One region of the Delftia lacustris genome, then DNA from elsewhere that is predicted to be linked to it. Evidence: riboswitches for the same ligand, from Rfam matches in the RefSeq annotation. Region 1 holds a riboswitch; the other holds the start of a gene.
The links. A riboswitch is a leader RNA that binds a small molecule or an ion and turns the genes downstream of it on or off. The one in region 1 is predicted to bind glycine.
Positions count from the first base shown of each region.

Region 2: linked by a shared signal. The riboswitch ahead of gcvT (glycine cleavage system aminomethyltransferase GcvT) and the one ahead of U6958_RS04380 (D-amino acid dehydrogenase) in region 1 are both predicted to bind glycine.

Region 1 is NZ_CP141274.1:619,861-634,112, forward strand. Features, by position in the region: gene U6958_RS04360 (hypothetical protein) at 4-363, shown strand; gene U6958_RS04365 (copper chaperone PCu(A)C) at 460-987, shown strand; gene U6958_RS04370 (PhaM family polyhydroxyalkanoate granule multifunctional regulatory protein) at 1,130-2,083, shown strand; gene U6958_RS04375 (FIST N-terminal domain-containing protein) at 2,165-3,400, shown strand; gene U6958_RS04380 (D-amino acid dehydrogenase) at 3,433-4,764, opposite strand; glycine riboswitch at 4,858-4,968, opposite strand; gene U6958_RS04385 (invasin domain 3-containing protein) at 5,357-14,252, shown strand, end outside.
Region 2 is NZ_CP141274.1:2,800,227-2,814,478, forward strand. Features, by position in the region: gene U6958_RS14160 (PAS domain-containing sensor histidine kinase) at 1-757, opposite strand, end outside; gene gcvP (aminomethyl-transferring glycine dehydrogenase) at 913-3,804, opposite strand; gene gcvH (glycine cleavage system protein GcvH) at 3,876-4,250, opposite strand; gene gcvT (glycine cleavage system aminomethyltransferase GcvT) at 4,384-5,550, opposite strand; glycine riboswitch at 5,576-5,694, opposite strand; glycine riboswitch at 5,710-5,819, opposite strand; gene U6958_RS14180 (fatty acid--CoA ligase) at 5,989-7,593, shown strand; gene U6958_RS14185 (LysR family transcriptional regulator) at 7,633-8,562, opposite strand; gene U6958_RS14190 (DMT family transporter) at 8,661-9,152, shown strand; gene U6958_RS14195 (sensor histidine kinase) at 9,204-10,850, opposite strand; gene U6958_RS14200 (Lrp/AsnC family transcriptional regulator) at 11,308-11,763, shown strand; gene U6958_RS14205 (helix-turn-helix domain-containing protein) at 11,769-12,536, shown strand; gene U6958_RS14210 (VOC family protein) at 12,622-12,978, shown strand; gene U6958_RS14215 (amino acid permease) at 13,030-14,252, opposite strand, start outside.

The DNA of each region.
Region 1 (14,252 bases):
GCCATGCCGCTTCGCCTGCCCTCCACCTTGGCTGCCTGCGCCCGCTGGGCGCTGGGCCTGTGGCTGTGCGTGGCGCTGGCATCGGCGTTTGCGCCGCTGGCGCGCGCCTCGGGCTGGGAGCGCCTGTGCTCGGCCGCTGGCGAATCGGTCTGGGTGCCCTCGCCAGCCGGTCAGGACAATGCCCTGGCCGGCAGCCACGGCATCGACTGCCCGCTGTGCCTGCCCCCGCTGGCGCCGCCGCCCGCCCGGTGCAGTGCGGCCCCGGCACCGCTGGTGGCAGATGCGCAGCCACGGGCGCACCCGGCCTCCGTCCACAGCGTGGCCATGCCGGCCCTGCCCCAGGCCCGCGCCCCGCCCCGGTGACTCCCGGATTCACTCCCGCTTCCTTCGCTTGGCCAACCCTTTTTGCAAGGCACGAAGACCGTGCCGCAATGCATTGAAATTTCTGGAGAAACCGTGATGACACTGCGTCAATGGACCACCCCTTTCCTGATCGCCGCCTCCCTGTCCATGGGCCTGGCCCATGCCCATGCCGATGCGGCCCATGTCAAGGCCGACGCCGCCTGGGCGCGTGCCAGCGTGCCGGGCCAGCAGGCCACGGGCGCCTTCATGCGCCTGACGGCCGAGGAGCCGCTGCGCCTGGTGGGCGTGGAGTCGCCCGCCGCCGGCGTGGCCGAGGTGCATGAAATGAAGATGGAAGGCGATGTGATGCGCATGCGCGCCATCGACGGCCTGGACCTGCCCAAGGGCGTGGCCGTGGATCTGAAGCCCGGCGGCTACCACGTCATGCTGCAGCAGCTCAAGAGCCCGCTGCTCAAGGACAGCCAGGTACCCATCACCCTGGTGTTCAAGGACGCCAAGGGCGAGACCTCGCGCCTGAGCCTGCAGGTCCCCGTGCGCGCCATGGCGCCCGGCGCAGGTGCGGCATCGGCTGCGCAGGGCGGTGCGCATGGCGGACACGGCGGACATGCCGGCCACTCCCACTGAGCTTTTTGTCATCCACCGGGTTTGTGCGCAGCGGGCCGTGCATGACTTGCGATGGACTTGGCGTGTGCCTGGGTTAAGCTGAGCGCATGGCCGGTGTGCTTCACCGGCATGTTCTTCCAACCCAGTCCTAGCGAGTGCTGCCATGAGTGATGCGTCCTCCTTCGGTTTCGGCAAGTTCATCCCCGGTTTCGACTTCCTGCAGGGCCTGGCCCAGAGTGCAGGATCGGCCACCGCCCGGCCCCTGGGGCGCCTGCCCGAATGGGTGGCGCCCACGGTGAGCATCGAAGAGGTGGACAAGCGCATCACCGAACTCAAGGCCGTGCAGTTCTGGCTCGACCAGAACGGCAAGGCGCTGGCCGCCACCATCCAGGCCCTGGAAGTGCAGCGCATGACGCTGTCCACCTTGCAGGGCATGAACGTCAGCATGGGCGAGCTGGCGCAGGCCTTCCAGTTCCCTGCAGCCGCAACCGCCGCAGCCACCGCCGCGGCCAAGGGCGCCGCCAGCGCGGGGCAGGGCGACCTTTCGGACTGGCCCATGTCCTCGGCCGCCAACCGGGCGAGCAAGAAGGAAAAGCCGCAGCCCGAGCCCGCACAGGCCGCTGCCGCGCCGCCTGCAGCCCCCGAGGCGGCCAAGGCCGCCGACAGACCCGCAGCCGCGGAGACTGCGGCGCCCAAGGACGAGTCCGCCCAGGCCGCCGCCATGGGCCAGGCCATGCAGTGGTGGGGCGCGTTGACCCAGCAATTCCAGCAGATCGCCGCCAAGGCCATGGCCGAGCCCATGGCCCCGGAGGCCGTGGCGGCCGTGGCGGCCGCACAGCGCGCCACCGGCATGGCCGGGGACCTGGCCAAGGCCACCATGGACCGCATGGCGGCACAGGCCAGCGCCTTTGCTGCGCAGGCGGGCAAGGCGGCGGCGGTCTCCCCTGCCAAGGCGCCGTCCGCAAAGCCGGCGGCCAAGGCTGCGGTGCAGGCCGAAGCCCCCAGGACCGCTGCCAAGGCTCCCGCCAAAGCGGCTGCCAGGAAAACCGCTGCAAAGGCTGGAGCCAAGGCGCCGGCCGCCAGCAAGCCGGCAGCCAAGAGCCGGCCGGCGCGTTGACCGATCGGGCCGGACCCATGGATGCGCAAGGCCCCAGCCACCCGCAAGCCGGGTGCTGGCAGGGCTAGAAAGAAGGTTGGTATGTCGTTGTTTCCTGTAGGCCATGCCAGCCATTCCGACTGGCGCGCCGCGGCCGACGCGGTGCTGCAGCAGCTGCGCTTGCAGATGGCCGGGCCCGGCCACGCGCAGCGGCCCCGTCTGGGACTGGTGTACCTGTCCCATGCGCATGCCGCCCACGCACGGCCGCTGCTGCAGCATCTGGCCAGGGCCCTGCCCCATGTGGCGGACTGGGCCGGCTGCTCGGCCGGCGGCGTTCTGGCCATGTCGCATGAGTACCTTTCAGGAACCGCGCTCGCGGTGATGCTGCTGGATGTACCGGCCGCCCACTACCGCCTGTATTCGGGCCTGGCGCCCCTGCATGCGCCTGGCGGCGAGGCCGGCTTCACGGCCCATTCGGCCCTGGTCCATGCCGCAGGCGGCCAGCCCGAGCTGGCCGAGCTGCTGTACGAGCTGTCCGAGCGCACCGAGTCCGGCCTGCTGTTCGGCGGCGTGGGCGATGACGGGGAAGATGGCGTGGAGGGCGTGCAGATCGCCTGCCGCACCGAGGATCTGCATGCGCAGCATGCGGACGCGCGCGGCATTTTTCGTGGTGGCTTTTCAGGCGTGGCCTTCGGTGCCGGCGTGCCCTGCATCACGGGCATGGCCCAGGGCTGCGTGCCGCTGGGCGAGGGGCTGGAGATCACCGAGGCGCGCGGGGCCCTGGTCACCGGGCTCGATGGCGATCCGGCCCTGCAGCGCCTGCTGCAACTGCTGGGCGTGGAGCTGGAAGGCAGCGACTGGCAGCCCGCGCTGACCACGGTCCGCACCACGCTGGCGGCCATTGCGCCGCCGGGCCGGGGCCTGGCCCACGGCGTGCTGACCGAAGAGGCCCAGGTGCTGACCCTGGTTGGCCTGGACCCGCTGCGCCAGGGCGTCGCCCTGTCATCGGCCGTGGAGGCCGGGCATTCGGTGATCTTCTGCCGCCGCCAGGCCCAGGTCGCGCGCCAGGAACTGCTGCAACTGGGCGCTGCGCTGCGCGATGCGGCGGAGCCCGAGGAGGCGGCGCCCGAAGGCGAGGCACAGCCCCGCATCCGTGGCGCCATCTACATCAGTTGCCGGGGCCGCGGCGGCGGCCTGTTCGGCGGCCCCGATGCCGAACTGCGCACCCTGCGCCACGCACTGGGCGATGTGCCATTGATCGGCTTCGTCGCCGAAGCCGAGATCATGGACGCCCGCCTGCACCGCTTCGCCGGGGTGTTGACGGTGTTCACTGCCTAGGCGTCGTACACGCCGTACACGCCGTCCGCACCTCAGACCGCGCGCGGGCGCACCGTGCCTGCGCTGCGATCCGGGTCCATGGCTACGGCTCCCAGAAAATCGAAATCCACGGCTGGCTGCCTGCCGCTGACCAGGTCGGCCAGCGCCATGCCGGAGCCGCAGGCATGGGTCCAGCCCAGCGTGCCGTGGCCGGTGTTCAGGAACAGGTTGGCGATGGGCGAGCGTCCGATCAGCGGCACATTGCTGGGCGTGGCGGGGCGCAGGCCGCTCCAGAACTGGGCGCGCCCGGTATCGCCGGCGCCGGGGAACAGCTGCTGCACGCGCCGCACGATGGCCTCGCAACGCACGGGGTCCAGGTTGCGGTCGTAGCCGTTGAACTCGGCCGTGCCCGCAATGCGCAGGCGGTCGCCTTGCGCGCCCGTGTAGCGCGAGAACACCAGCTTGAACTCGTCGTCCGTGAGGCTGACCTGGTAGGCCTTGGCGGGGTCCAGCACCGGCAGGGTCACGGAGTAGCCCTTGGCCGGGTAGATGGGCAGGCGCAACCCCAGCGGCTGGGCCAGCAGCGGGCTGAACGAGCCCATGGCCAGCACATAGGCGTCGCCCTGGATGCGTTCATAGCGGCCATCGGCATTGGTCACCTCCACATGGTCGATATGGCGGCTGGCGCCCGCACCCGTGGTGCGCAGCGCCGTCACGTGGTGGCTCTGGCGGAACTGCACGCCCGTGGCGGCGGCGATGCGCGCCAGCTCGCGTGTGAAGAGGTTGGCGTCGCCTGATTCATCCTCGGCCGTATAGGTGGCGCCCGCTATCTGCCCGCGCACATGGGCCAGGGCCGGCTCCAGGCGCACGGCTTCGTCGGCATCGATCAGGCGGCGGTCGCAGCCCAGGGCCTGCATCTGCTCGGTGGGCTTGAGCGCGCCCTCGAACTCGCGGGCGTTCGTATAGAAGTGCAGGATGCCCTGCGTGCGCTGCTCGTACTGGATGCCGGTGTCGGCACGCAGCTGCTGCAGGGCCTCGCGGCTGTAGGTGCCCAGGCGAACGATCTGCTGGATGTTGTGGCGCGTGCGCGCGGGCGTGCAGTTGCGCAGGAAGGACAGGCCCCAGAGCCACTGGCGCATGTCGGCGCGCAGGCGGAAGAGCAGGGGGGCGTCCTGCCGGCCCAGCCAGCCCAGCAACTTCAGCGGTGCGCCGGGGTTGGCCCAGGGCTCCGCGTGGCTGACCGAGATCTGCCCGCCGTTGGCGAAGCTGGTTTCGGCGCCGGGCGCGGCCTGGCGGTCGATGACGGTCACTTCATGACCGAGGGATTGCAGATAGTAGGCCGACGTGGTGCCGATCAGGCCGGCTCCGAGAACGATGACGCGCATGACGATGCCCTTTCAAAGGCATGTGCCGGGTCACGCGAAAGCTGGCTGCTATGGTCTGGATAGCAGGCAGCCGGCGTCCGTCGTGACGCAGCTGCCGCTCCCCCTGTCCTTGGTACCTGAGAGATTCACCGCCGTCCATGGGAACGGGGCTTGCTCCTTCGGTGCGCCGCACATTGCGTGCGGCGGCTCTCCAGACGGCATGTTGTGTTTGCAGTACGGAACCTGAGCGTGTATGGGAGTTTGCGCCTTCGGTGAGGCTCGGCACCGTGGCGCCCGCCTGCTCTCCTGCAGGGGCGATTCTATGGGGCTTGCGCAGCCAGCTCCAGTCGTATTGGGGATACCACCAGTTACCTGTATGTGGTGTGGCTGATTCAGGGTATTCCCTAGATCGCTCAAGCGCCTCCCTCGTAGCGCTGGTACGAGTCTCTGGCTTCATGTAAAAAAACTATTGAAATAGAAAAAAACATGATTTAGCCTATCGATATGTGCAGTGGTTTGTCAGTGCATGTTCTGGTCGATTGGACCTGCATGGGTTAACCATGGGTTGTATATATGTCTGATAGGCGACTTACCGTTGCACAGGTGCGGGTCCATGGAAACTGGTCCGTCACTGAAAAAATACAAGCACGGTGAATATGGTTTGTCGAGGGAGGAATGTTTTGCGTCGCAAACCCGACTGAAGGTGTGTCCGCTCAATGGGCAGTGGAGCAGCGCGCAAGCGTTGATGGAAATCCGCCTTTTTTTGATTGACGCGCAGGATCTGCGCGAAAAATTTTGCTTCCAAACTCACCGGCTGCAAGGTGAGTTGTGGGCTCGTGATTCAAATAGAACTATTCGAGGTACGGCGATGCAAATGCGCTGGGTACAACTGATGGCCATTGCCATTGGGAAAATCATTTTCCTGTCATATCTCCTTGAGAAAACGGGGAATATCATGCATGCTCTCAATCGCCTGCCTGGTTCGGCATTTTTTCGCAAGTGGCGTGCAGCGAAGTGCCTTTTCTCTTTGCTGCTGCTTTCATGCGCGGGTATCTCATCCACGGCACTGGCGGCGACCATCGTCTTCACGGTCACCGACAACAGCGACGCTCCCAATGCCAATGCAACGACACCAACCACCTGTGTCAGCACGCTGGGGGGCACCTTTGCTGGCGCATGTACGCTGCGAGCGGCCATTCAGGCAGCCAACTACACGCTGCAAACGCTGGATCCGAGTGCCGATGTTTCCATCGTCTTTGCGCCGACACTGACCACGTCGGTACGAACCATACAGAGCGGGACATCCAAGGATGCGGCGGGAAACCTCCATCCGTATGTCGACAATCAGACGGTTTACGTGCGCTGTGCCAATACATTCTCCAGCGGAGTCCAGTCCGGCGCCGTGACGGGGGCCACCAATGCCTGTGGTCAAAGCCAGATGATCAGCGGCGGCGATACGGGCACCACCACTGGTGCCGGTGGTGCCTGGTACTGGCTCAAAGGCACCGTGCCAGCCGGCACGGGCTCGTTGACCATCGATTTCGGGGGAGTCATACAAGTCCAGAACTGGGCGGACTCCCCCTGGGAAACTTTTTATCTTGGTGGGAAGAACATCACGCTCACCAATTCGCCCAACATGACCTGTGGCGAAGCGGTATTCGTCGTTGGCTCCCCGGCGAACAATATCACCATTGATCGCGTCGGCTTGGTGAATGTGGCGCCAACCCCTGCGGGAGAGGGGACGCCGTTCAACTGCGAGCTGTACGCGGAGATTCATCAAGGCGCACAAAACGTATTCTTTACCAATAGCACGATCAATTCCGCGATATGGAATGGAAATTACGGCAATAACAAGGGCTCGGCTATTTCCGTTGCCGCAAGCAACGGTGCAGGCACGGTTTCCAACATTGTTGTCGATAATTTCACGGTAACGAATCTGCCCAACCCTATCGGGGGAATGCAGCTCGAGCAGTTCTTCCAGGTCATGTCGAACATGACCGTCAACGGATTGACGATCAAAGATTCGAATATCGCACTGAGCCCGACTGGTGGAAATGCGCCCAGGGCCGTGGTGTCGGTTGATGGAACGATCAACCTGGGCAATGGAATTGGTCTTGCCGTGACGGGTAATACCTTCTCGCTGCCTATCGCCGCCTATACCGCTTCATCGCCAATGCATGTGTCGGCACCAACGGTGAATACGGCAGCCTCAGGCACGACGCAGGTAGTGACGGTGACCGATAACAATTTCACTGGCGGCGGGGACGGGTTGAATATTAGTGGGACGGGTACGGCACCAGGGTTGATTGGCAACAACAAGATGACAAGCCAGTCGAGAAGTGCCATTCGTATCACTACGCATGATTTCTTCAAGATTTCTCAGAACACGCTGTTTTCCGTGCCTGTGGCTGCAAACTCAGGTATCAGTTTGCTGACGACGGCCAATGGACAAACCGGATGGACCCCGACCCTTGGCGTTGGCGCCAGTGACACCGCCGCCTGCACCTGGACATTCAATATCACGGCAAATGCCAATGCGAGCGAGCCGGCACCGTATACGGTGGAAGCCTTTTGGTCGCCGACCGGCGCGGGCGCCAACGACGCACAGGTCTATCTGGGCTCAGGGAGCATGGCCGGAGCCTCGGGAACGCTGACCGTTCCTTCGTATCTCAGCGGCCAGGTGCGGGTCACAGTGACGGACAGCAATTCCGGTGGAGCCCAGACCTCGCAGCTTTCAACGGCTGCAAGCGTCACCGGTTTTCCCTGTGCCCTGAAATCCGGCGTTCTGGCGACGACCAACAATCAACCTGTCGGCAGCAGCGACTTGCTGGAGGTCTACATTGTTGACGGCCAAGGCAATGCCTGGACGGGGGGCAGTGACACCGTTACCTTCGCAGCGCCGCCTGCAGGTGTCACGTTCAATGGCAGCTCCGCCGCAGTCAGCTGCACGACCGACTCCAGCGGAAAGTGCGCGTCTCCCATCAATGCCAGCAGCAGTGTCGCCGGAACATTCACCACACCCGTGACCTTGTCGTCGTCAGTCGCTGGTGCCACGTTCTCCAATCTTCCATTGGGTGGAAGCCCGGTATCTGGCGCAGTGACTTATCAGCCTTCGCCGGTTGCTTACAGCTTCACCGGGCTGCCGGCCAGCACGAGCGGGTCTGAAATCGCCGCGAGTCCGCCATCGATTGCGGCCAATGGCGTCTCCACCAGCACCTTGGCCGTGCAGTTGAAGGATGCGTTAGGTAACCTTGTCACCACCTGTACCGATACGGTGGCCTTCACCCTCAATGCGGGGACGCAAGGCGTCCCTGCCGTCAGCGTCACGGGCTGCAGTGCCGGCATGTACACGGGGACGGTGACATCGCCGGTGCTGGTCGGCAGCGGCACCTTCGGGTTCACCATCAACGGGGCTGCGGCTGTTGCCACCGCAACGGTCTCCTATGCGGCCGCAACGCCGAGCACGAGTGCATCGACGATAGTCGCCACTCCGGCATCGATCGTGGCCAACGGCAGCTCCACCGGCGTGCTGCGCGTGCAACTGGTCGATGCCAGCAGCAATCCGATCAACACGTGCACGAACACGGTGGCGTTCACCCTGAACGGCGGAACGCAGGGAACGCCCAATGTGGGCGCGGCCTCGTGTACCGCCGGCATCTATACGGGCACCGTCACATCGCCCACGGCCGTCGGCAGCGGGATCTTCGGATTCACCATCAACGGCTCTGCCGCAGTTGCTACGGCTTCAGTGAGCTACACGGCGGGTCCGCCAAGTACCAGCGCCTCGACCATCGTTGCGAGTCCGACCTCGATCATTGCCAATGGCACTGCAACCAGCACATTGACGGCGCAGCTCAAGGATGCGTCAGGCAATTCGATTGCAACCTGTGCCAATACGGTGGCCTTCACGCTGAACGGCGGAACACAGGGCTCGCCTGCGGTCGGCGCGGGGGCGTGCAGCGCAGGGGTGTACACGGCAACCGTCACGGCACCTACCGCAGTCGGCAGCGGCACCTTTGGTTTCACCATCAATAGCTCGGCCGCCACGGCTACGGCTGCGGTGAACTACACGGCCGGCTCGCCCAGCAATGGCGCGAATGGAAACCTGATCAGTGCCAGTCCGCTCAGCGTTGTCGCAGACAACACGGCCACGAGTTCGATCAGCGTGACCCTGCGCGATGCCAATGGCAATCCCGCCACGGATACGGTGGCGCACACGATTGTCTTCACCAAAACGGGCGTGGGCACGACCACGCCGGCCGCACCCACATGCACGATCGCGGCCAACGCCAATCCGGCCACCTGCTCCGTGACGGTGAAATCGGCCACGGTCGGCACCGCAAGTTTCACGGCAACGGACAATGGAGAGGCCGTGAGCAATGGCAGTCCGGTATCGGTCAACTTCATTGCCGGGCCGCCCAGCAATACAGCCAGTGGCAATCTGCTCAGTGCCACACCGCTCTCGGTGATGGCCGACGGTACGAGCACCGGCACGGTGACCGTCGCACTGCAGGACGCCAATGGCAATGCAACGGTCGATACGGTCGCCCACACCATCGGCTTTGTCCATACCGGCGCCGGCACGCCTTCGGCAACTTCCTGCACGATTGCGGCCAATGCGAATCCAGCGCGCTGCTCCATCACGGTGACATCCACCGTCGCGGGTGCGGCGAGCTTCACAGCCACGGACAACAACGGCACCACCACCCAGAGCGTGGCCAATGGCAGTCCGGCCGTGATCAACTTCACGGCCAATGCCGCCGACCCCGCCAGGTCGGGGGTGCGTACCGTCAGCAGTCCGGCCACGGCCAATGGCTCGGCGACGGATGTGCTTGAAGCGTTTGTGGGAGATGTCAACGGCAATCCGGTGGCCGGAAGCGTTGTCACGTTCTCTCCCACCGCAAACATCACCTTCAGCGGTACCTGCACCACCAATGCGGCCGGTACTTGCCAGGTCACCGCCAGGACAACCGTCGCGGGCTCCTACACTTCCGGCGCAAGCATCGCGGGGGGCGCATTGAGCGGCAGCGGCATCAGCTCCGGCGGCAATACGTACGGCGCTACGGCTGCCTATGTCTTTACGGCAGGTGCCGTCGATCCCGCCAATTCGACCATGTCGGTCGATGCGAACAACCAGGCAGCTGGCGGCGGCCAGGACGTCGTTTCCGTGGTCACCAAGGATGCGTTCGGCAATCCAGTCACCGGCGTTGCCGTGAACTTCAGCGTGACGCCTGCCGGAGCGGCGCCTGCCACCGCCAGTTGCACGACTGCCGGTGTGGCGGCGACCTGCTCGGTGTCGTTCACCAGCGTGACCGCATCGACTTACTCGGCTGCCGCCACGGTGGGTGCAACTGCCATCGGCAACAGCCCGCAATCGATGGCCTTTGTCGCCGGCAATGCCTCGGCAAGCAATTCGGGCCTGCGTGTCGTGAGCGACAACGCGGCGGCAAATGGCACGGCAACCGATGTGGTGGAAGCATATGTGCGCGATGCCGGTGGCAACCCCAAGGGCGGCGAGGTCGTCACCTTTGCCGGTACCCCCGGCGTGAAGCTGAACGGTGGCGCGGACGGCGCGTCAGCCACTTGCACCACTGGAACAAGCGGCGCAACTCTGGGCATCTGCTCGATCACTGCCACCAGCACAGCGAGTGGTACCTACACCATCGCCACCAGCATTCCTGCAGGAACCCTGGGTGGCACGTTCACCGTGGGAGCAAACGCGTATTCGCCAAGCGCCGCACAAATTCATTTTGTGAGCGTGGTGAACCTTAGTGTCACCAAGGCCAACCCTGGCAGCCTGACTGTGGGCACGCCCTTCAACTATGCGTTCTCCGTGTCCAATGCCGCCAGTGCCTTCGGTCCTGCCAACAGCGTGACCATCAAGGACCTGGTGCCGGCAGGCATCAGCATCACGGGCGTGCCGACTGGTGCAAACGTGGCCAGTGCGACCTGCACGCCCAATACCTTCCCGTTTGCGGGTAACGGCAGTTCCGTGCTGACGTGTACGGTGAGCTTCACCACACCGGTGGCGGCTGGCAGCAGCACCAGCTTCAACCTGCCAGCTGTGCCGACGGCGGTGGGCTCGAGCACGAACACGGCTTCCTATGATCCGTCCGGTGGTACCAGCCCGGTCAATCCGACGGCAGGTTGCACGACGGACTGCTCGTCGACGCCCGCCACCCCAGTCAACCCTGGTTCGCCCACGCTGACGGTCAGCAAGGCCAACCCCGGCAGCCTGGCTGTGGGGACTGCGTTCAACTACGCCTTCACGGTAGCGAATGCGGCTGGAGCGTTCGGTCCCGCCACCAGCGTGACCATCAAGGACCTGGTGCCTGCGGGTATCAGCATCACGGGCGTGCCGACTGGCGCAAACGTGGCCAGTGCAACCTGCACACCCAACGCCTTCCCGTTTGCGGGCAATGGCAGCGCCGTCCTGACGTGTACGGTGAACTTCACGACCTCGGTCGCAGCCGGTGGCAGCACCAGCTTCAACCTGCCGGCTGTTCCGACGGCTGTGGGTTCGAGCACCAACACGGCCTCCTACGATCCGTCGGGCGGCATCAGCCCGGTCAATCCGACGGCAGGGTGCACAACAGACTGCGCGTCGACACCCACCACTCCTGTCACGCCTGGTTCGCCTGCACTGACGGTCAGCAAGGCCAACCCGGGCAGCCTGGCCCTGGGTACGCCCTTCAACTACGCCTTCACGGTGAATAACGCCGCCGGTGCCTTCGGCCCCGCAACCAGCGTGACTATCAAGGACTTGGTGCCTGCGGGGATCAGCATCACGGGTGTGCCGACCGGTGCGAACGTGGCCAGTGCGACCTGCGCGCCCAACACCTTCCCGTTTGCGGGCAATGGCAGCGCCGTCCTGACGTGTACGGTGAACTTCACGACCTCGGTCGCAGCCGGTGCCAGCACCAGCTTCAACCTGCCGGCTGTGCCGACGGCTGTGGGTTCGAGCACCAACACGGCCTCCTACGATCCGTCGGGCGGCATCAGCCCCGTCAATCCGACGGCAGGGTGTACGACAGACTGCGCTTCCACACCGGTAACTCCGGTCACGCCAGGCGTGCCTGCGTTGACGGTCACCAAGGCCAATCCCGGCAGCCTGGCTGTGGGCACGCCGTTCAACTACGCGTTCTCCGTGTCCAATGCGGCCAGTGCCTTTGGTCCCGCCACCAGCGTGACCATCAAGGATCTGGTGCCCGCAGGCATCAGCATCACGGGCGTGCCGAGCGGCGCGAACGTGGCCAGTGCGACCTGCACGCCCAACACCTTCCCCTTCGTGGGCAATGGCAGCTCCGTGCTGACTTGTACGGTGAGCTTCACCACGCCGGTGGCGGCCGGTGGCACCACCAGCTTCAATCTGCCGGCTGTGCCGACGGCGGTGGGCTCGAGCACGAACACGGCTTCCTACGATCCGTCCGGCGGCATCAGCCCCGTCAATCCGACAGCCGGTTGCACGACAGACTGCGCTTCCACACCGGTGACTCCAGTCACGCCTGGTACGCCTGCGTTGACGGTCACCAAGGCCAATCCCGGCAGCCTGGCTGTGGGGACTGCGTTCAACTACGCCTTCACGGTAGCGAATGCGGCTGGTGCCTTCGGCCCCGCCAGCAGCGTGACCATCAAGGACCTGGTGCCGGCAGGCATCAGCATCACGGGCGTGCCGAGCGGCGCGAACGTGGCCAGTGCGACCTGCACGCCCAATACCTTCCCCTTCGTGGGCAATGGCACGGCGATCCTGTCTTGCACGGTGAGCTTCACCACGCCGGTGGCGGCCGGTGGCACCACCAGCTTCAATCTGCCGGCTGTGCCGACGGCGGTGGGTTCGAGCACCAACACGGCCTCCTACGATCCGTCGGGCGGCATCAGCCCCGTCAATCCGACGGCAGGGTGCACGACAGACTGCGCTTCCACACCTGTGACTCCGGTGACGCCAGGCACGCCTGCGCTGACGGTCACGAAGGCCAATCCCGGCAGCCTGGCTGTGGGGACTGCGTTCAACTACGCGTTCTCCGTGTCCAACGCTGCCAGTGCCTTCGGCCCCGCCACCAGCGTGACCATCAAGGATCTGGTGCCGGCAGGCATCAGCATCACGGGTGTGCCGACTGGTGCCAATGTGGCCAGCGCGACCTGCACGCCCAACACCTTCCCCTTCGTGGGCAATGGCACGGCGATCCAGTCTTGCACGGTGAGCTTCACCACGCCGGTGGCGGCCGGTGGCACCACCAGCTTCAATCTGCCGGCTGTGCCGACGGCGGTGGGTTCGAGCACCAACACGGCCTCCTACGATCCGTCGGGCGGCATCAGCCCCGTCAATCCGACGGCAGGGTGCACGACAGACTGCGCTTCCACACCTGTGACTCCGGTGACGCCAGGCACGCCTGCGCTGACGGTCACGAAGGCCAATCCCGGCAGCCTGGCTGTGGGGACTGCGTTCAACTACGCGTTCTCCGTGTCCAACGCTGCCAGTGCCTTCGGCCCCGCCACCAGCGTGACCATCAAGGATCTGGTGCCCGCAGGCATCAGCATCACGGGCGTGCCGAGCGGCGCGAACGTGGCCAGTGCGACCTGCACGCCCAACACCTTCCCCTTCGTGGGCAATGGCAGCTCCGTGCTGACTTGTACGGTGAGCTTCACCACGCCGGTGGCGGCCGGTGGCACCACCAGCTTCAATCTGCCGGCTGTGCCGACGGCGGTGGGCTCGAGCACGAACACGGCTTCCTACGATCCGTCCGGCGGCATCAGCCCCGTCAATCCGACAGCCGGTTGCACGACAGACTGCGCTTCCACACCGGTGACTCCAGTCACGCCTGGTACGCCTGCGTTGACGGTCACCAAGGCCAATCCCGGCAGCCTGGCTGTGGGGACTGCGTTCAACTACGCCTTCACGGTAGCGAATGCGGCTGGTGCCTTCGGCCCCGCCAGCAGCGTGACCATCAAGGACCTGGTGCCGGCAGGCATCAGCATCACGGGCGTGCCGACCGGTGCGAATGTGGCCAGTGCGACCTGCACGCCCAATACCTTCCCGTTTGCGGGCAATGGCAGCTCCGTGCTGACGTGCACGGTGAACTTCACTGCGGCAGTGGCGGCCGGTGGCAGCACCAGCTTCAACCTGCCAGCTGTTCCGACGGCGGTGGGCTCGAGCACGAACACGGCCTCCTACGATCCGTCGGGCGGCATCAGCCCGGTCAATCCGACGGCAGGTTGCACTGTGAACTGTGCATCGACACCAGCAACGCCGGTCACTCCCAGCACGCAGGTACCGGTGGCTCCGACGCTGACGGTTTCGCCGACTACGGTGGGAGGTTATCCGCAGATATCCGGCACCGGCACGCCGGGCTACACGATCACGGTGAAGGATGGCTCGACGACGCTGTGTACGGCAATCGTCGCGGCCGATCAGACGTGGAGCTGCACGCCAGGCGGCGGCTTGCCGACGCCGGGTCTGCACACGATCAGCGCGACCCAGACCAATCCTGGCAATGGCAACACCGGACCTG
Region 2 (14,252 bases), 2.2 Mb from region 1:
CGTCGTGCGGCGGACACAGAAACAGGGCGGCAGCCGTGGGATTGAAGACGGTGATGCGCTGCTCGTGGTCCAGGCAGATGATGGCGTCCAGGGCCGAGTTGATGACCGATTCGAGCCGCCGCTCGCTCAGGAACAGCTGGTGGTTGCGCTGCTGCAGCGCCAGGCGCTCGGCCAGCAGCGGACCCTGGTCGACCACGGCGCACAGGTACTGCGCAATGGGCGGGCCGCTTTGCTGCGGGATGGCGATGCAGGCCACATGCAGGTCGGCGCGCAGCTGGTGCTGCTCGGTGATGTCGAAGCAGACCTCGTGGGCCTCGGTGCGGCCCAGCTCGCGTGCCGCAACGAAGGTCTCGCGCACGCGCTCGGCGTCGTCAGGGTGCACGAAGGGCGCGAAATTGACCAGCAGCCGGTCATGCTCGGTGGGCTGGAAGGCGCTGTGCGCCATGGCGTTGGCCTGCACCACCATGTCGTGCTCGTCCACCACCAGCAGGGGCAGGGGAATGCTGGCAAACAGGGCTTCGAAGCGCTCGGAGGCGCTTTCGGCCACGGCCTGGCTGTAGTCCAGCACGCGGTTCTGGATCTCCAGCTCGCGCTGGTAGTTGCGCAGCTCGGCGACCAGGGCCTGCAGCGGATCGTCTTCGGGCTGGAAGGAGGGGAAACGTTCGACGGGGGGCAGGTCGGCGCCGGGCGCCAGCAAGGCATGCAGGGGCAGGTGCTCGTCGTCGCGAGGCTGGTCGGAAGGGTCTTGGCTGCTCATCGCGTGCTGGCGCTGGGGAAAGCGGCATCTGCCGCACAAATCCTGGTTGCCCGCGCCTGGCGTCCGGCAGATGGACCGGGGCCCGGCGCGGGCAGGGCCGCAGTGTACGCGCGCCGGCCGGGGCGCCACAAGCGCCCCTTTGGGTGGCAGGTGCTTCAGCTCAGGTAAGCGTCGACCGGGATGCAGCTGCAGTAGAGGTTGCGGTCGCCGTAGACGTTGTCCACCCGGCCCACGGGACACCAGTACTTGGACTGGCGCAGGGCAGCCACGGGGTAGGAGGCGGCCTCGCGGCTGTACGGGTGGGTCCATTCCGAAGCCAGCAGGGTCTCGGCCGTGTGCGGCGCGTTCTTGAGCGGGTTGTCGTCCTGGGGCAGGCGGCCCTGCTCGATGGCGCGGATTTCCTCGCGGATGGCGATCATGGCGTCCACGAAGCGGTCCAGCTCGTACAGGCTTTCGCTTTCGGTGGGCTCCACCATCAGCGTGTTGGGCACGGGGAAGGACAGCGTGGGCGCATGGAAGCCGTAGTCGATCAGGCGCTTGGCCACGTCCTCGGCCATGACGCCCGTGCTTTCCTTGAACGGGCGCAGGTCCAGGATGCACTCGTGCGCCACATGGCCGTGCTCGCCCGCGTACAGCGTGGGGTAGTGGTCGCGCAGCCGGGCGCTGATGTAGTTGGCGCTGAGGATGGCGGTCTCGGTGGCCAGGGTCAGGCCCTGGGCGCCCATCATGCGGATGTACATCCAGCTGATGGGCAGCACGGCCGCATTGCCCAGCGGCGCGGCACTGATGGCACCCGTGCCTCCCGCAAGGCCCGTGGTGGCATGGCCGGGCAGGAAGGGCACGAGATCCTCGACCACGCAGACCGGGCCCACGCCCGGGCCGCCGCCGCCGTGCGGGATGCAGAAGGTCTTGTGCAGGTTCAGGTGGCTGACATCGCCGCCGAAGCTGCCCGGCGCGGCCAGGCCCACCAGGGCGTTCATGTTGGCGCCGTCCACGTAGACGCGGCCGCCGTGGTCATGCACCAGCTTGCACAGCTCCTTGACCTGGGTCTCAAACACGCCGTGCGTGCTGGGGTAGGTGATCATGATGCAGGCCAGGTTGGCACTGTGCTGCTCGCACTTGGCCGCCAGGTCCGCCATGTCGACGTTGCCGTTGGCGTCGCAGGCGGTGACCACCACCTGCATGCCCACCATCTGCGCGCTGGCGGGGTTGGTGCCGTGGGCGCTGCTGGGAATCAGGCAGACGTTGCGGTGCGACTGGCCCCGGCTCGCATGCCAGCCCTTGATGGCCAGCAGGCCCGCGTACTCGCCCTGGCTGCCGGCATTGGGCTGCAGGCTGATGCCGGCGTAGCCCGTGGCCTGGCATAGCCAGTCGCGCAGCTGCTTGTCCAGTTCCGCATAGCCCTGCTGCTGGTCGGCCGGGGCAAAGGGGTGCACCTGGGCGAATTCGGGCCAGGTGATGGGAATCATCTCGCTGGTGGCGTTGAGCTTCATGGTGCAGGAGCCCAGCGGGATCATGCTGCGGTCCAGCGCCAGGTCCTTGTCCGACAGCTGGCGGATGTAGCGCAGCATGGCGGTCTCGGAGCGGTGGGTGTTGAACACCGGGTGCGTGAGGAAGGCGCTGCTGCGGCGCAGTCCGTCGGGAATCAGCGGCTCCACGCCCTTTTCGAAGGCGGTGAAGCTGGGCAGGGCCTGGCCGTCCCGGGCGAAGATCTTCCACAGCAGCTCGACATCGGCGCGCGTGGTGGTCTCGTCCAGCGAGATGCACAGGTATTCCTTGAAATACACGCGCAGGTTGGCGCCCAGGGACACGGCACGCTCCACGATGGCCTGGGTGGCCGCGCCCGTGTGCAGGCTCAGCGTGTCGAAGCTGGGCGCCTCGCGCAGCGGCGCGCCCAGCTCGGCCAGGCCGCGCGCCAGGATGGCCGTGTACGAGGCCACGCGGCGGGCGATGCGCTCCAGGCCCTCGGGGCCGTGGTAGACGGCGTACATGCTGGCCACCACGGCGGGCAGCACCTGGGCCGTGCAAATGTTGGAGGTGGCCTTTTCGCGGCGGATGTGCTGCTCGCGCGTCTGCAGTGCCAGGCGGTAGGCGGGCTTGCCGTGCACGTCCACGCTCACGCCGACCAGGCGGCCGGGCAGGGAGCGCTTGAACTCGTCGCGGCAGGCCATGAAGGCGGCGTGCGGGCCGCCGGCGCCCATGGGCATGCCAAAGCGCTGGGTGGTGCCCACCACGATGTCGGCACCCCATTCGCCGGGCGGCGTGATCAGGGTCAGCGCCAGCAGGTCGGTGGCCACGATGAAGGCGGCCTGCTTGCCATGGGCCTTGTCCACGTCGGCGCGCAGATCGTCGATGCGGCCGCTGGTGGCAGGGTACTGGGCCAGCACGGCGAAGTAGTCGCCCTCCATCAGCTGGTTCCATTCCTCCAGCGAGTTGGCCAGCAGCACCTCGATGCCCAGCGGCGCGGCGCGCGTCTGTATCACCTCGATGGTCTGGGGGTGGGCATCGCCGGCCACCACGAAACGGTTGCTCTTGCTTTTGACGGAGCGCTTGGCCAGCGTCATGGCCTCGGCGGCCGCCGTGGCCTCGTCCAGCATGGAGGCGTTGGCAATCGGCATGGCCGTCAGGTCGCAGACCATGGTCTGGAAGTTGACCAGGGCCTCCATGCGGCCTTGCGAGATCTCGGCCTGGTAGGGCGTGTAGGCCGTGTACCAGGCGGGGTTCTCGAGAATGTTGCGCAGGATGACGCCGGGCGTGTGCGTGCCGTAGTAGCCCTGGCCGATGAAGCTTTTGAGCAACTGGTTGCGGCCTGCCAGCGCCTTGAGTTCGGCCAGCGCCTGGGCCTCGGTGGCCGCTGGCGGCAGCGCCATGGGCTGGTGGCGCCGGATGGAGGGCGGGACGATGGCGTCGATCAGCGCATCGCGCGATGCCGCGCCGATGGCGCTGAGCATGTGGGCATCGTCTTCGGGCGCGATGCCGATATGGCGGGCCACGAATTCGGTGGCGTTCTCGAGGGCGGCAAGGGGCTGGGTGGAGGACATCAGCATGGAGGGACCTGTCTCAAAAGCTGAAAAGCGCCAGGGCGGGCCCTGGCGCCCGTCCTGGCCGGAAAGTGGCGTCAGTTGCTCTGGGCAAAGGCCGTGTAGGCGGCTTCGTCAAGCAGCGCGGCCAGCTGGCCTGCGTCGCTGAGCTTGACCTTGAAGAACCAGCCTTCGCCCAGCGGGTCGCTGTTGGCCAGGGAGGGGTCGTCGCGCAGGGCCTCGTTGACTTCGACGATCTCGCCGCTGACGGGCATGTAGACATCGGCGGCGGCCTTGACGGACTCGACCACGCCGGCCACATCGCCCTGGTTGAAGCTGGTGCCCACGGCGGGCAGGTCGACGAACACCACGTCGCCCAGCGCGTCCTGCGCGTGGAGGGTGATGCCGACGATGGCCGCGTCAGGGTTGGCGGCGTTGATCCACTCGTGGTCCTTGGAATACTGGATGCTCATGGCTTGCTCCGATAGAAACTGAAAAAACCTGTGAAAGGCGGTTTGAGAAAGGTCAGTGCGCACTGTAGCGGCATGCGATGGCAGGAAAAACGAATCCGCCGAACTCGATCCACGCCAAGCGCGCAGGCTGTCCTCAACCGCGGTGATAGCGGGGCGCCACGAAGGGCGTGGCCTGCACCTGCATGGGCACGGCCTTGCCGCGCACCATGGCCTGCAGCGTGGTGCCGATGGCGGCGCTGCCCGGCTCCACATAGGCCAGTGCCACGGGCTGGTTCAGCGTGGGCGACAGCAGGCCGCTGGTGACCTGGCCGACCTTGCGGCCGCTGGCATCCAGCAGTTCCGTGCCTTCGCGCACGGGCACGCGCTCCAGGGCCACCAGGCCCACGCGCTTGCGCGTGAGCAGCTCGGGCGACTGCAGCTGGGCCAGCACGGTGGCTGCGCCGGGAAAGCCGCCTTCGCGCTCGCCACCTGCGCGGCGGACCTTCTGCACGGCCCAGTTCAGGGCGGCCTCGGCCGGGGTGGTGGTCGTGTCCAGATCGTTGCCGTACAGGCACAGGCCGGCTTCCAGGCGCAGCGAATTGCGCGCGCCCAGGCCCACGGGCCTGACTTCGGGCTGGGCCAGCAGGGCACGGGCAAAGGCCTCGGCGTGGCTGGCGGGCAAGGAGATCTCGAAGCCGTCCTCGCCGGTGTAGCCGCTGCGCGTGATGTACAGCTCGGCCCCCTCCCAGTCGAAGTGGCCGCCTGTCATGAACACCAGGCCGGCCGTATCCGGCAGCAGGCGCTCCATGGCGGCTGCGGCCTGCGGGCCCTGCAGCGCCAGCAGGCCCCGGTCGAACTGGGGCTCGATTCCGCAGCGCTGGCCGATGCGGGCCTGGATGTGCGCCAGGTCTTCGTGCTTGCAGGCGCCGTTGACGATCAGGAACAGGTCGTCCTCGCGGCGCACGAACATCAGGTCGTCCAGAATGCCGCCCGCGTCGTTGAGCAGCAGGCCGTAGCGCTGGCGGTGTTCGCCCAGGCCCAGCACGTCCATGGGCATCAGCGACTCCAGCGCGGCCCCGGCGTCGGCACCGCGCACGCTGATCTGGCCCATGTGCGAGACATCGAACAGGCCTGCCGCCTCGCGCGTGTGCAGATGCTCGGCCATCAGCCCCTGCGGGTATTGCACGGGCATGGAGTAGCCGGCAAACGGCACCATGCGCGCGCCCAGTTCCTGGTGCAGGTCGAACAGCGGGGTCTTGAGCAGATCGGTGGTGGAGGCAGCGGACAAGGAGGGCTCTCTTTCAGGCAAGGAACAAGGCATAACGCCATCCCGGTCCTCCGGGATGTGCTGCCCTGCTGTCCGCTTTACCTGAGAGATTCACCCGCACCTTCCATGCGTGGGGCTTGCTCCTTCGGTGGATGGGGCACACCGCCGTGCCCTGCATCTCTCTCCAGCTAGGAACGCCTGCGGCCGTGGCGGCAGGCGGTGCCAGTCCTTTTGCCTGAGCGTTCGGGAAACCCTGCGCCTTCGGCGGTGCCGCTGCCTGTGACCATTGCGGCCGGGCGGGCACTCTCTCCTGACCGGCGCATTCTAGCTGCGGCCAGCGTCCGCGCGGCTTCGGGATTTCCGCGGGCCGACTGCAACTCCATGCGCTTGCCTGCATGGATGCATTTGCAAATTGCATAACTGTCTAAAAAATCTCCTACATTGAGGTGCATCGATATATGAAATCTCGTGAGCGAGAAGGAAGAAGCGCACATGCAGCAGACGCTGGGAGACACATTGGCCTGGCCGGCACGTTACCTGCCGAACAAGGAAGCCCTGGTCGCGTGGGAGGGCGGCGAGCGCCGCGCCTGGACCTACGCCCAGCTCGATGCCGAAGTCAACCGCCACGCCCACGGCCTGGCCGAGCTGGGCATAGGCCATGGCGACGTGGTCGCGGCCTTTCTCTACAACACGCCGGCCTTTGTCTTCACCATGCTGGCGGCCGCGCGCCTGGGCGCCATCTTCAATCCCATCAACTACCGGCTGGCGGCGCAGGAGCTGGCCTTCATCCTCAAGGACGGCGCAGCGCGCGCCCTTGTGTTCGAGCACGAGGGCGGCGAGGTGGCCGCACGCGCCCAGGCCCTGCTCAAGGCCGAAGGTGGCGGCACTGGCACGGGCATCGAGCACTGGATCTTTGCCGACGATGCCCCGGCCGACCCGCTGCCGGCCTGGGCCACGCAGCGCCTGTCCGCCCTGGCCAGTGGCCGCAGCAGCGCGCCGCCCCAGGCCCATGTGCGCGAGAGCGACCCCTGCATCCTCATGTACACCAGCGGCACCACGGGCCGGCCCAAGGGCGTGCTGCATACGCACCGCAGCAAGCTGGCGCACAACGCCCTCATGCACCAGACCATGCAGTTCACGCGCGACGACGTGGGCCTGGCCATGGCGCCGCTCAACCACACGGCCGAGCTGCACACCAGCTTTTTGCCGCGCCTGCAGGCCGGTGCCACCCAGGTGCTGCTGCGCCGCTTCGACGTGACCGAGGCCTGGCGCCTGATCCGCGAAGAGCGCGTGAGCTTCTTCTTCGCGGCGCCCACCATGGTCACCATGCTGCTGGCCGACCCCATTGCCTCGCCTGAGCAGGCGCCCGCGCTGCGGCTGGTGGAGTACGGCGGCGCCTCCATGGCGCCGCACCTGATCCGCGAATGGACACGCAAGGTCGGCAGCGACCTGGTCCAGGTCTACGGCACCACCGAGATGGGGCCCTGCATGTCCATCCTCCTGCCGCGCGAGCAACTCTCGCACGCGGGCTCGGCCGGGCTGCCCTCCATGGGCCATGACCTCATCGTGGCCCGCCTGCGCGAAGACAACGCCCCCACCGACCCGGCCGAGGCCTGCCTGCCCGGCGAGGTGGGCGAGATCCTGGTGCGCGGCCCCTGCATGATGGCCGGCTACCTCAACCGCCCCGACGCCAACACCCGCGCCCTGGCGCACGGCTGGTACCACACGGGCGACCTGGGCCACATCGACGACGACGGCTATCTCTGGATCCGCGACCGCATCGACTACATGATCAATTCGGGTGCCGAGAACGTCTATCCGCGTGAGGTGGAAGACGCGCTGGTCGAACACGCCGACGTGCTCGAGGTCGCCGTCATCGGCGAGGCCGACGAGCGCTGGGGCCAGATCGTCGCCGCCCACGTGGTTGCCAAGCCGGGCGCCACACCCACGGCCGAGGCGCTGGACGCCTTCCTGGTCCACGGCGACCGCCTGGCCGCCTACAAGCGCCCGCGCCGCTACCACTTCCGCGAGGCCCTGCCCAAGACGGCCAGCGGGAAGATACAGAAGCAGTTGCTGAGGGTGGGGGTGACGGCCTGAGGCTGCGGCCTGCGCTTACTCCTGCACTTGCTCCTGCTCTCACTCCTGTGTTTGCCCCTGCGCAGCACAGCACTGCGCCATCGAGTTGCGCAGCCACCGATGCATGGCATCCCCCTGCTTGCGCACATGCCAGGCCTGCTGGTAGGCGAACTCGGGCAGCTCCAGCGGCGGAGCGAAACGGCGCAGCGTTTTGTGGCGGCGCAGGTCACCAATGGCGCGGCTGCCCACGGTCAGCACGAGGTCGGTGCCTGCCAGCACCTCCAGCGCCGCGCTCCAGTGGGGCAGGGCCAGCACCACGCGGCGGCTCAGGCCTTGGGCGGCCAGCGCCCGTTCGATCTCCTCGCTGGCGTCGGGCCGCATGGCCAGCATGACGTGCGGGCGCTGCAGCCAGTCCGGCAGTGACAGCCCGCCGCGTGCCGGCAGCACGGCCTGGTCGGCCACGCTCACGAACTGTTCCTGGAACAGATCCTGCACCTCGATGCCTTCGGGCAGGTCGGGTGCGTCGGGGAAGGGCCCCAGGGCCAGGTCCAGTTCGCCATCGGCCAGCTGGGCCAGCATCACCTCGCGCGTGGACTGGCTGATGGCCAGGTCCAGCCCGGGTGCGTGCTGGCGCAGATGCCGCATCAGCGGCGGGAGCACGATGCGCGATGCGTAGTCCGACAGCGCCAGCCGCAGCCGTCCGCGTGCGTGGGCCGGGTCGAACTCCGCCTGTGCCAGCAAGCCGTTGAGGCTGCCCAGCGCATCCGCCAGCGGTTGCACCAGGCCTTGTGCGCGTGCCGTCAGCGCCATGCGGCCGCCGCGCCGCACCAGCAACGGGTCGCCCAGATGTTCGCGCAGCTGCGCCAGCGAATGGCTCATGGCCGGCTGGCTCTTGTGCAGACGCAGGGCCGCACGCGTCACATGTTTTTCGGCCAGCAGGGCGTGCAGGGCCAGCAGCAGGTTGAGGTCGATACGGCGCAGTTCATCCATGCCATGAATATAGACCGTGCACACAAACGATTTCCATCAACGTGCTGGATGCGAGAGCATGCAGGCATCGATTGACAGAAGAAGAAAGGTCTTGCCGCATGACAGGTAAAAGCACATTCACCGCCCTTGCTCCCGTGGCCCTGGCGCTGCTGGCGGGGGCCATCCTGCCATTCCAGGCCGCCAGCAATGCTCTGGTGGGCCGTCTGCTGGGCCACCCGCTGTGGGGCGCGCTGGTCTCGCTGGCCGTGAGCGTCATGGTCGTGGTGCCTGCACTGTGGGTGCTGCGCGCGCCCGCTCCGGCCATGGCCCAGGCGGCAGCGGGGCCATGGTGGCTATGGATAGGCGGCGTGCTGGGTGCCATCTATGTGGCCAGTGCGGCGGCCGTTACACCCAAGCTGGGCGCAGGCGGCTTCCTGGTTTGCGTGGTGGCGGGGCAGATCGTGGTCTCGGTGCTGGTGGACCACTTCGGCCTGATGGGCCTGGGCGCACGGCCGGTCAATGCGACGCGCCTGGCCGGCGTGGCCTTGATCCTGGGTGGCGTGCTGCTGGTGGTGCAGGGCGGGACGGCCCGTGCAGCGGCGGCCCCATGAGCGCCACGAGCACGCACTGCTTCAGGGGCAAAGGCCCCGGCCTTGCCCGCGTCAGGCGGGCATGCCCGGCGGCACGGCGGCCGGCCTTGCCGCTGGCGGACATTCCTGGCAGGCATCTGCCGTGCCGGGCGGGAGCCGGCCCAGCCGGATGACAAAGCAGGCCCCGCCTCCGGCAGCCGGCTGGAAGAACGCGTCGCCTGCGTGCAGCCTGGCGATGCGCCTGACCACGGACAGGCCCAGGCCATGCCCGTTGACGTGCCGGGTGGCGCTTGCGCGTTCATAGGGCTCGAAAACCTGTCTTGCCGCTTCGGGCGCAAGGCCCGGTCCCTGGTCGCTGACGGAAATCAGCAGGTCACCGGACGCATCGCAGCGGGCGGCCAGGGTGATGTCGCCCGCCTTGGCATATTTGATGGCGTTGCCGACAAGGTTGGAGATGGCGATGCGCACCAGGACAGGGTCGCATTGCCATTGCTGCGGGCCTTGTTCCAGATCCAGTTTCAGGCGATGCCGCCGGGACCAGCCGACGAGCTCTGCAGACTCCTCCAGGAGTTCATCCAATGGCGTCTGCTCCAGTTGCAGCCGGAACGCGCCCGCGTCCAGCCGGTCGTTGATCAGGCAGGTGTCCACCAGGGTCATCAGCCGGCGCGAAGCCCTGCGTATCTGGGACGCCTGCTCGATGAGGGAGTCCGCATCCGTCGTCGGGAACGTCTGCAGCTCGGTCGCGGCGCCGTCCACGATGGTGAGCGGGGTGCGGAACTCGTGGTTGATCATGTTGAAGAACTGGCGCTGCTCCAGCCGCATCTCCCGCTCGCTGTGCAAGGCCGTCTGCAGGGCCTGCTGGGCCGTTTGCAGCTGTGCGGTGCGCTGCAGGACCTTGGACTCCAGCTCGCGCTCGGCCGCCTGGGCGCGTGACAGGGCCTGCATCCGCTCACTGCGCAGGGCGCGCTCCGCCACCCGCGTGCGGTTGGTCACCGCCATTCCCAGCAGGATGGCCTCGGAAACACGCCCGGCAAACCACAGCATCTGGGCCGATGGCAGAGCGACATCGGGCAGCAGGCCCTGGGTTCTCAGCAGGTTCAGGATGCCCAGGGCGGATGGCACGGCAAACGCCAGCGCGCCCGGCAGGTATTGCCACTGCCTTCGAACCACCAGCAGGTACAGCACGAAGACCGCACCGAACGATGTGGACACCAGGGCCGTGAACACCACGGCACGCGAGATCTGCGCATAGCCACCCAACAGTGCCATGCCCAGTGCGATGGCATTCAGCCAGGCCACCACGCTGAAGAGGTGCGCAGCCCAGATCCAATGGCGGCGGAACTCGAACAATTGGCTGAAAAACACCGTCGCCACCACACAGAAGCTGCAGTAGGCGATGGACAGCGCATGCTGGGGCTGGTCGGCGCCGGGCAGCCACAGGCCTTCGGGCCGGTAACGGAAAGCAGCGTAGGCAAAACCGGCTGCCAGGAGCGCGGCGCAAAGAATGTAGAGCCTTTCCCTGAGCCAGCACCACAGGATCAGGCTCATCAGCGTGATGGCCAGGGCCGAGCCCATGTACGCGTAAAGCAGCATGGCGGCCGGCGCCATGCTCCTGCCGGGAAAGACCGCGATGCCCTGGGCTGCCTGGGGGTTGGGCAGCAAGCGGGTGAGCAGTGCCAGAAGCGCTGCGGCTGCCAGGGCTTGCGCCAGCCATCGCATTGCAGAATCCGTTGGCCAGTGCCTCCGGCGGCCTTCGGTGGGATTGTCTTGGGTGTGGATCAAGGGGCCGATTGGTTGATGTGGCGAGCGCCCATGCATGCCCGACGTCAGGGTCAGTGCATGTCGTGCACGTTTGCGGGAGGCATTGTGCACCGGCCGCCGTTGCGGGAAAGCGCTGCCGGGTGTCTGCGGATGCCTGCCGGGTGCCCCAATGCAACAGGCCGCCCCACTGCGGATAAGCGGGGCGGCCTGTAACGGGTTCCTGAGGGGATCACGCATCCGGGCGCTGGCGGTAGTCGGCGGGGCTGGGTGAATGGTTTTGCTGCGCCGGTAAGCGTGCTCCCATGCAGACAAGTGTGCGCGTTTGGCCTCAGAAAATGCTGCTTTATTTCTTCAAAACAGGCGTTGCTACAGAAAATTATTCTGCACCTGCCTGTTTTGCAGTAGATTGCCGGCCATGGACATCCTCGACAGAAAGATTCTTTCCGCCCTGCAGGCCAACGCGCGCGCCAGCCTGCAGGAAATCGGCGCGGCCGTGGGCCTGAGCGCCTCGCCCTGCTGGGCACGCATCAAGAAGCTGGAAGAGGCGGGGGTGATCGAGGGCTATACCGTGCGCCTGAACCCGCTGGCGCTGGGCCTGGGCGATACGGTGCTGGTGCAGGTCACGCTGGACAGCCATTCGGACAACACGCTGGAGAAATTCGGCGAGATGCTGGCGACCATTCCCGAGGTGGTGGAGGCGCACCTGGTCTCGGGCGAGTACGACTACCTGCTGCGCGTCGTCGTCAAGGACACGCGCGACTACGAGCGCCTGCTGCGCGAGAAGCTCTACAAGATCAAGGGCATACGCCACAGCCAGTCCAGCTTTGTGCTGCGCACGCTGAAGAAGGCGGACCTGCCGCTGGGGGTCTGAAGTCCATGCCTTCTGGCCAGGCGCCGCCGCCCGCTCCCTACCGCGAACACTCCCCGCCGCCCGCCCTGCAGCCGCACTTCCAGTGCCTGTGGAGCAGCACCGTGGCCCCGGACTATGCCGGCGGTTTTCTCGTGGTGCCCGATGGCTGCGTGGACATCGTCTGCAAAGGCGGGCGGCTGCTGGCCGTGGGGCCTGACAGGGTGGCTGCGCGGCCTGCGCTCGTGCCGGGGTCCGAGGTATGGGGGGCGCGCTTCGGCCCCGGTGCGGCCAGCGCCTGGCTGGGCCTGCCCATGGACGAGATCGTGGGGCAGGCGGTGGAACTGGGCGATCTGCTGGGGCCGCGCGCGCGGGAGTGGTTGCATCGCTTCAACGATGCGCAGCCGGGCGCAGGGCAGGCCGTGTTCATCCATGGACTGGTGCAAATGGGCCGCGACGCCCCGGAGCCCGACCGGCAGGCCATGCAGCTGTTCGGTGTGGCGGCTGCAGCCGGGCGGGACGAATCCGGTGTGCTGGCCGCCATGCGCGCGCAGCTGGACATGTCCGAGCGCAGCCTGCGCCGCCTGTGCCACGCGCAGTTTGGCTACGGCCCCAAGACGTTGGAGCGCGTGCTGCGCTTTCAGCGCCTGCTGGCCCTGGCACGGTCTGACCGGCAGGCAGGTCTTGCGGCCCTGGCGGCGGAGGCCGGCTATGCGGACCAGGCGCATCTGTCGCGCGAGGTGAGGGCGCTGTGCGGCATCACGCCCCGCGCTGCCCTGCAGCAACTGCTGGATTGAGCGGCCCGGCTGGCCGTTTTGTTCAAGATGCCATGCCCCTGCGTGGCCGATGATGGCGGCCTACCGACATTCAATGGAGCATCACATGGGCATCAGGGGCAACAACCACCAGATCGACAACATCGAATTCAACGTGGCCGACATCGCACGCAGCAAGGCGTTCTACGGCGAGGCCTTCGGCTGGACCTTCACCGACTACGGGCCGAGCTACACCGAGTTCAGCGACGGCCGGCTGACGGGCGGCTTCACCACGGGCGAGGAGGTGCGGCCCGGCGGCCCGCTGGTCATCCTCTACGCCGACGATCTGGCCGAGGCGCAGCGCCGCGTGCAGGCGGCCGGTGCCGTGATCAGCCGCGCGGTGTTCGCGTTCCCGGGGGGGCGCAGGTTCCACTTCACCGATCCGGATGGCTACGAGCTGGCCGTGTGGTCGGCCGATGCCTGAAAGACGACAGCCCGCATCTGCGGGCTGTTTTCATGGGGACCGGGCGGGGCGTCAATCGACGTTGGAGCCCAGCTGCATGTCCTTGTACTTCACGATGTGCGTGCCCTTGACCAGGCGGTAGCCGCCCCAGATCAGCAGGAACAGCGGCAGGCCGATATAGGTGGCGACCACGCCGGTCCAGTCGATGCGGTCTGCCATGAAGGCCTCGTAGTTCTGGCCCAGCGTGATCACCATGCACAGCACGAAGGCGAATATGGGGCCGAACGGGAACCACGATGCACGGTAGGGCAGCCGGTTCAGGTCCAGGCCCTGGGCCTCGTAGCCCTTGCGGAAGCGGTAGTGGCTGATGGCGATGCCCAGCCAGGCGATGAAGCCCGTCATGCCCGACAGATTCAGCAGCCAGATGTAGACCAGCTGGGGGCTGAAGATGTTGGTCAGAAAGCACAGCGCAGCCACGACCGTGGTGGCCAGCAGGGCCATCGTGGGCACGCCGCGCTTGTTGACGTACGAGAACATGCGCGGCGCCATGCGCTGGCAGGCCAGCGTGTAGAGCATGCGCGTGGAGGCGTACATGCCGGAGTTGCCGGCCGACAGCACCGAGGTCAGCACCACGGCGTTCATCACGGCGGCGGCCGACAGCAGGCCCGCGCGCTCGAAGACCAGGGTGAAGGGGCTGACGCTGATGTCGCCCAGGTCGTTCTTGAGCAGTTGCGGATCGGTGTAGGGGATCAGCAGGCTGATGACCAGGATGGCCAGGACGTAGAACAGCAAAATGCGCCAGAACACCTGGCGCACGGCGCGGGGCACGTTCTTGGCGGGGTTCTCGGATTCGCCAGCGGCAATGCCGATCAGCTCCGTGCCCTGGAAGGAAAAGCCCACGATCATGGCCACGCCGATCAGCGCCGAGAAACCGCCTGCAAAGGGCGCATCGCCCTGGCTCCACAGGGCAAAGTTGCCCCAGATGCCTTCAGGCGCGCCGCCCCGCACGATGCCCAGGATCATGAGCACGCCCACGCCGATGAAGAGGATGACAGTGGTCACCTTGATGGCGGCGAACCAGTACTCGGCCTCGCCGAAGCCTTTGACCGAGATGGCGTTGAGGCCGAACATGATGGCCAGGAACAGGGCGCTCCACAGCATGCCGTTGCCGTCGGGGAACCAGTAGGCCATGACCAGCTGGGCGGCCACCAGGTCCACGGCAATGGTGACGGCCCAGTTGTACCAGTAGTTCCAGCCCAGCGCGAAGCCGAAGCCTTCGTCCACATAGCGCGCGC